Linked DNA regions of Rhodoligotrophos appendicifer. The protein of the gene in region 1 interacts with the protein of each later gene in a pairwise test. Links are inferred from orthologs where the notes say so. Each region holds a gene or a part of one and is shown in the gene's direction. Other genes may lie near its edges.

Region 1 (3,315 bases):
TGGTCTCCTTCCACTCCCTTGAGGATCGGATCGTGAAGCGTTTTTTCGCCGACCGCACGGGCCGCTCTCCGCGCACCTCCCGTCATGCGCCCGAGGAGGATCATGTCGCGCCGAGCTTCGAGGCGATTGGCAGAGGTGTGATCTCCGCCTCAGAGGCCGAAGCGCGCGATAATCCTCGCGCCCGCTCCGCAAAGCTTCGGGCCGGATGCCGCACATCTGCCGATGCCATTCCGCTCGATGCCGAGCGGCTGGGCATGAAGGCCATCGATCGCGAGGCCCTGTCATGCTGAGAATTCTGAACGGCATCCTGGTGGTTGCCCTCATGGGACTGGCCTTCTGGCTCTACCGCCTCGAATACGATGCCCGTGTGGCCGAGAACCAGATCTCGACCCTGAAGCGACAGATCACCGGCGAGTATGAGGCGATCAGGCTCCTGCGCGGCGAATGGGCGCATCTCACGCGACCGCAACGGATTCAGGAACTCGCCGCCAAGCACCTGACCATGGCGCCGCTGCAGCCGCCGCAGATCATCGCGGCTCAGGATCTAGCGACGGCGATCCCCGAATATGATCGGTTCCGTAAGCCCGATGTTGATGGCGATCCGATCGCCAACCTGCTCGATGGATTGGAATAATGATGCGTGTGAGTGAGGAAGGCGGCGGTTACGCGCCCATTCAACAGATCGCCAGTCGAAAGATGTCGCAGGCAACCTTCGGCATGCAGCTGAAGGGGCACAAGCGTGCGCGCCTGATCATCCTCTTTTTTCTCATTGCGTTTTCCGCCGTGGGAGTTCGTTTGGGACAGTTGACGATCGGGACGCCCCGGCCGGTCGACCTGGCGCAGGAAGCCGATGACAAGATCCCGCGGCCCGAGATCGTTGACCGTAATGGCGAACTCGTTGCGACCGATATTCAGGTTGCCTCCCTCTTTGCCGATCCGCGCAAGATCATCGACATCGACGAGGCCGTCGAGCAGCTCACGGCGAACCTCCCGCGCCTGAAGGCCGATGAGGTGCGGCGCAAATTGTCGGATCGCAACCGCGCCTTCACCTGGCTCGCGCGTCAGATCAGTCCCGACGAACAGGCGATCATCCACAATCTCGGCATTCCCGGGATCGGCTTTCGCTGGGAGCGTCAGCGCATCTATCCCAAGGGCCGCCTGGCCGGCCATCTCGTCGGCTTCGTCGACATCGACAGCCGGGGCATTGCCGGCATGGAGCGCTATCTCGACGATCAGGGGCAGTTGCTCGTTGCCTCTTTGGCTGATCCGCTCGAGGCAAAAGCGGGCCCTGTCACCCTGGCCCTGGACGTTCGTGTCCAGCATGCCATGACCGAGGAGCTGCAGAAGGCCAAGGAAAAATTTAGCGCCGTCGCGGCCGCCGGCGTGGTCATGGACGTGAACACGGGCGAGATCCTCGCCATGTCTTCGATCCCGGACTTCAACCCCAATGATCCCGTTGAGGCCTTGCAGAAGGATCGCATCAACCGCCTGACCACAGCCGTCTATGAGATGGGCTCCACCTTCAAGACCGTCACCTTCGCCATGTGCCTGGATGCCGGCGTCAGCATGCAGTCCCGCTGGGACGCCCGCGGCGCCCTGGTGATCGGCCGCAGCCGCATCGGCGACTTTCGCGCCGAGAACCGGGTGCTGAGCCTGCCCGAAGTGTTCACCTATTCCTCGAATATCGGCACCGCCCGCATGGCCCTCGACCAGGGCATCGAGAAACATCAGGCATTCCTGAGAAAGCTGGGCTTCTTCGGCCGGATGCGCACCGAAATCCCCGAATCCGCAGCACCGTTGGTGCCGGCGCGGTGGGGCAAGATCTCCACGGCCACCATCGCCTTCGGTCACGGCATGTCCGTGGCGCCCCTGCAGCTTCTGTCCGCCGTGGCAGCCTTCATGAATGGCGGCAAGCTCATACCGCCGACATTCCTCAAGCGCGATCCGGAGCTGATGGCCGGGCTGGGCGAGCAGGTGATCAAGCCTGAGACCTCCGACAAGATGCGCTATCTGCTGCGCTTGAACGGCCAGATCGGCAGTGCGAAGAAGGCGGATGTGAAGGGTTATCGGGTCGGCGGCAAGACCGGTTCGGCGGAAAAGGTCGTGAACGGCCAGTACAGCAAGGGCAAGAACGTCACGAACTTCATCGCCGGCTTTCCCATGGAAAAGCCGCAATATCTGGTATTTGTCCTGTTGGATGAGCCGAATGCCTTGAAAGAGACATATGGCTTCAGAACATCGGGATGGAATGCGGTGCCGACGGGAGGCAAGATCATCGAGCGAATCGCGCCTCTGCTGGGAGTGTTACCGAAGTTCGACGATGGCACGACGAAGGGCGTCGCCATCGCCGCCAGTCTGCTGCAGTGAACGAGCCAGGATCGACTTTCATGCGCCTTGATGCCGTCATCGGCCCCGACGCACGCCTCACGGGGGCCCAGGCAGCCGTTGAGATTGCCGGGCTGACTGCCGACAGCAGGGCGGTGAAGCCGGGCTATTTGTTTGCCGCGTTGAAGGGGGTCAAGAGCGACGGCAGCGCCTTCGTGGCCAGCGCCCTTTCGCAAGGAGCGGTTGCCATCCTCACCGACGAGGCGACGTCGATCACCGTCGATCCGCGCATTCCCGTCCTGCGCAATCCCATCCCCCGGGCCGCCCTGGCGCGGGCCGCGGCCCGCTTCTACCACGCCCAGCCGGGCACTGTGGTCGCGGTGACCGGTACCAATGGCAAGACCTCCGTGGCGGCCTTTATCCGCCAGCTCTGGGCCCATGCCGGCCTCTCGGCCGCCAGTGTCGGCACCGTGGGCATCGTCTCCCCCAAGGGCGAGCGCAAGCTTCATCACACGACCCCCGACCCGGTCGAGCTCCAGGCGGTGATGGCGGAACTCGCCGCCGAAGCCGTGACCCACGCGGCCATCGAAGCCTCGAGCCATGGACTGGCCCAATACCGCCTCGACGGCCTGGCCATTGCAGCCGGCGCCTTCACGAATATCAGCCGCGACCACCTCGATTACCACAAGGACTTCGAGGAGTATTTCCAGGCCAAGGCCCGGCTCTTCGCAGAAGTGCTACCCCCCTCCGCCCCGGCCGTCATCAACGCCGATTGTGCCGAAGCCCATCGGGTCATCGCAATTGCGAAGGCCCGCGGTCTGAAGCTGATCACTGTCGGCCATGAAGGAAGCACTGTTCGCCTCGTCGGACAGGAGCGGCTTGCCCACGGCCAGCGCCTCCAGCTTGCGATCGGGCCTGAGCAATTCGATGTGGACCTGCCCCTGGTCGGAGATTTCCAAGCCTCCAATGCCTTGGTCGCCCTGGGCCTGG
Region 2 (3,226 bases), on another replicon or contig:
CCGCGGCGAGGACATCGGCGACCAGTTCAAGCGCCTGCTCGAAACCTATGTCGACCGCCGCTACGGCCAGGGCTTCCCCCCCGGCGAGCGCGTCGAGATGGTGACCGCCGCCGAATAGCACCGGCCGAAGCTCCACTCCCGTCATCCCGGGCGCGCTGCAGCGCGAAGCGGTGCCGTGCAGACCCGGGACCTCGTGCCGCAGAGGAAAGCCCCTCATCCTGAGGAGCTGCCTTCAGGCTGCGTCTCGAACGACGCCCCCACTGCGCCTCAGCTTTTCCGCTCCACGATGAACCGTGCGGCCTCCCGCAGCGTCTCCGCCTTCTTCCCGAACGGCTCCAGCGCCGCACAGGCGTCCTCCACCAGCGAGCGCGCCTTGGCCCTGGCCCCCTCGAGCCCCATCAGGCTCACGAAGGTCGCCTTGCCCGCTTCTGCATCCTTGCCGGTGCGCTTGCCCGTCGTCTCGGCATCGCCCTCCGCATCCAGGAGGTCATCTGCGATCTGGAACGCCAGCCCGACGGTCTCCGCATAGTCCACCAGCGCCAGCCGATCCGCCTCCTTCGCCTGTGCCAGGATGGCCCCACTTTCCAGTGAGTAGCGGAACAATGCGCCGGTCTTCATCGCCTGCAGCGTGATGATCTCGTCCAGGGTCAGCGGTCTCGAAGCGGTCTCCGCGGCCAGGTCCAGCATCTGACCGCCGACCATCCCGTCCGCCCCGGCAGCCTTCGCCAGGGCGAGGACCAGATTGGACCGAACGGCACCGTCGGGATGGGTCTTCGCATCGCCGAGGATTTCGAAGGCGAAGGTCAACAGCCCGTCCCCCGCGAGGATCGCCGTCGCCTCGTCGAAGGCGATATGGGCGGTGGGCTTGCCCCGTCGCAGATCGTCGTCATCCATGGCGGGCAGGTCGTCATGCACCAGCGAATAGCAATGGATGCATTCCAGCGCCACGCCGACCCGCAAGGCTTGTGCCCGCTCGACGCCGAACAGGCTTGCGCTCTCCACCACGAAAAACGGTCTCAGGCGCTTGCCCTGGCCCAGGCTCGAATAGCGCATCGCGTCGATCACTCGCGGAGCGCGGGAACCGCTCGCCGGTAGCAACTGTTCCAACAGCGTGTCGACGTCTTGGGCGATGGATTTGAGTCGGGTCTCGAAGCTCATGGAAAATGGTCCGTGGAAAGCGCGATATGATCGGCGGCGAGGCTGATCATATGATTGTCTCGGTCAGGCGAACCCCTTAGGCTCCTGTCATACGGGGAGAGGAGCGACCGCGCAATGCACAGGCTGGGGGCGAGTTAAAGGAAGGTGACGAGCGAGGTCGAAACTGCCATGCCGCAACGGCGAGCCGTTTTCCAGCGCCCGCTGTTCCGGCGTTTGGTTTTCAGTGTCGGCGCATTGGCGCTGCTGCCCTTCCTGCTCACGCTGCTCTATGCGGTGATCCCCCCTCCCGCCAGCGCGCTGATGGTCCTGCGGCTCGTCGGGGGTACCGTCCCTCATTACGATTGGGTCCCCCTGGAAGACATCGCGCCCACCTTGCCGTTGGCGGTGATCGCCTCGGAAGATCAGCGTTTCTGCGAGCATGACGGTATCGATTGGGTTGCTGTCAACCAGGTGATTGAGGACGACGCCTCCCGCGGCGCCAGCACCATCACCATGCAGCTTGCTAAGAACCTGTTCCTCTGGCCGGGCCGCTCCTACATCCGCAAGGCCCTTGAGGTCCCCTTGGCCTACTGGCTGGATCTTGTTCTGTCGAAGCGGCGGGTGATCGAGATTTATCTCAATGTCGTCGAGTTCGGCGAGGGGATCTATGGTGCGGAGGAGGCGGCCCGTCGCCACTTCGACAAGAGCGCCAAACAGCTCACGCGTCGCGAATCGGCCCTTCTGGCGGCGGTCTTGCCCGATCCTCTGGGGCGCAATGCCAGCAAGCCCGGCCGGCTCACCAACCGAATGGCATCCCTCATTCAGCGGAGGATGTCGGGCATCGGCCCTTACGCAGCCTGCGTGACCGGCGCGGATTAGGGGCCGCCGGCGCGAAACGGAAAGTCCTGCGGGACGCTGCACTGTTGCACGCCTGTGGCCGAGCGCGCATACAGGGGTCGGACACGGTGATTGAGGGGGAAGGGGCATGGCGTCGGGTCAGTTCCAGCTGCTGGCGACCAGGCGCTTCGTGCCGCTTTTCGTCACTCAGGCGCTCGGCGCCTTTGACGACAATGTCCTGCGGAACGCCATCGCCATAGTCATCACGTTTCAGCTCACTCAGACCCAGGATCTGAACGCACCCCTCTTGGTCAACATCGCCGCGGCCCTGTTCATCGCGCCGTTCTTCCTCTTCTCTGCCCTGGCCGGGCAGCTCGCCGACAAGATCGAGAAGGGCCGCATGACCCGGGCGATCAAGATGGGTGAGATCGCCTTCGCCCTCATTGCCGCCGCGAGCCTGTTCTCTGACAACGCCTACTTCATGCTCTCCATCCTGTTCCTGTCCGGCACACTCGCCACCTTCTTTGGCCCGATCAAATACGGCATCCTGCCTCAGCACCTTCGCGAGGACGAACTTATCGGCGGCAACGCCATGATCGAGACGGGCACCTTTCTGGCCATCCTTCTCGGCCTCCTCTTCGGCGGCCTTGTCATCGGCCTAGAGCATGGCCCGCTCATTGTCTCCGCGACAATGATCGGCTCGGCGATCATCGGCTATCTCGTCGCCCGTGCCATCCCGAATGCGCCGCCTCCCGCCCCGGATCTCGTCATCGACTGGCACTTGTATCGTGCGACAGCCGCGATCCTGCGTCAGGCGGCCACGGACCGGATCGTTCTGCGGGCGATCATCGGCATCTCCTGGTTCTGGGCCATTGGCGCCGTCTTCGTGGCCCAGTTCCCGGCCTTTACCTTTCAGATCCTGGGGGCTGACGCCGCCGTCTCGAATCTACTTCTCGCAGCCTTCACCGTCGGCATCGGCCTGGGCTCCTTGCTCTGCAATCTTCTGCTCAAGGGCGTTGTTTCCGCCCGATTGGCCCCGGCTGCGGCCCTGGGCCTCACGCTCTTTGCCCTGGATTTGGTCTGGGCCTCCTCCGGCCTGCCGCCTGTCGTCAGGACGGCGCCCTTGATCCCCATCGGGGAGTTCCTCTCGCAGCTTTCCAACTGGCGCATCCTCGGCGACCTGATCGGCATGGCCCTGTGCGGCGGAGTCTTTGTCGTCCCCCTCTACGCCTTGATGCAGGCCCAGAGCGCC

What was found.
Region 2: the proteins of FKM97_RS13305 (region 1) and mtgA interact in binary tests that used the Escherichia coli proteins (3 or more experiments, as listed by UniProt). The link is inferred for Rhodoligotrophos appendicifer from one-to-one orthologs.

The regions. Positions count from the first base shown.
Region 1 is NZ_VHKL01000005.1:299,151-302,465, forward strand. What follows is about bases 1-3,000. They hold FKM97_RS13305 (peptidoglycan D,D-transpeptidase FtsI family protein), read left to right. Parts: upstream 1-633; coding sequence 634-2,367; downstream 2,368-3,000. Other genes in these bases: rsmH (16S rRNA (cytosine(1402)-N(4))-methyltransferase RsmH), read left to right, coding at 1-290; ftsL (cell division protein FtsL), read left to right, coding at 284-634; FKM97_RS13310 (UDP-N-acetylmuramoyl-L-alanyl-D-glutamate--2,6-diaminopimelate ligase), read left to right, coding at 2,388-3,000. In the rest of the region: more of FKM97_RS13310, read left to right, coding at 3,001-3,315. UniProt on the Escherichia coli protein: Essential cell division protein that catalyzes cross-linking of the peptidoglycan cell wall at the division septum. Required for localization of FtsN.
Region 2 is NZ_VHKL01000014.1:25,864-29,089, forward strand. The notes cover bases 261-3,171. They hold mtgA (monofunctional biosynthetic peptidoglycan transglycosylase), read left to right. Parts: upstream 261-1,326; coding sequence 1,327-2,016; downstream 2,017-3,171. Other genes in these bases: FKM97_RS23790 (polyprenyl synthetase family protein), read right to left, coding at 268-1,158; FKM97_RS23800 (MFS transporter), read left to right, coding at 2,123-3,171. Outside these bases: ispG (flavodoxin-dependent (E)-4-hydroxy-3-methylbut-2-enyl-diphosphate synthase), read left to right, coding at 1-118; more of FKM97_RS23800, read left to right, coding at 3,172-3,226. UniProt on the Escherichia coli protein: Peptidoglycan polymerase that catalyzes glycan chain elongation from lipid-linked precursors. May play a role in peptidoglycan assembly during cell division in collaboration with other cell division proteins.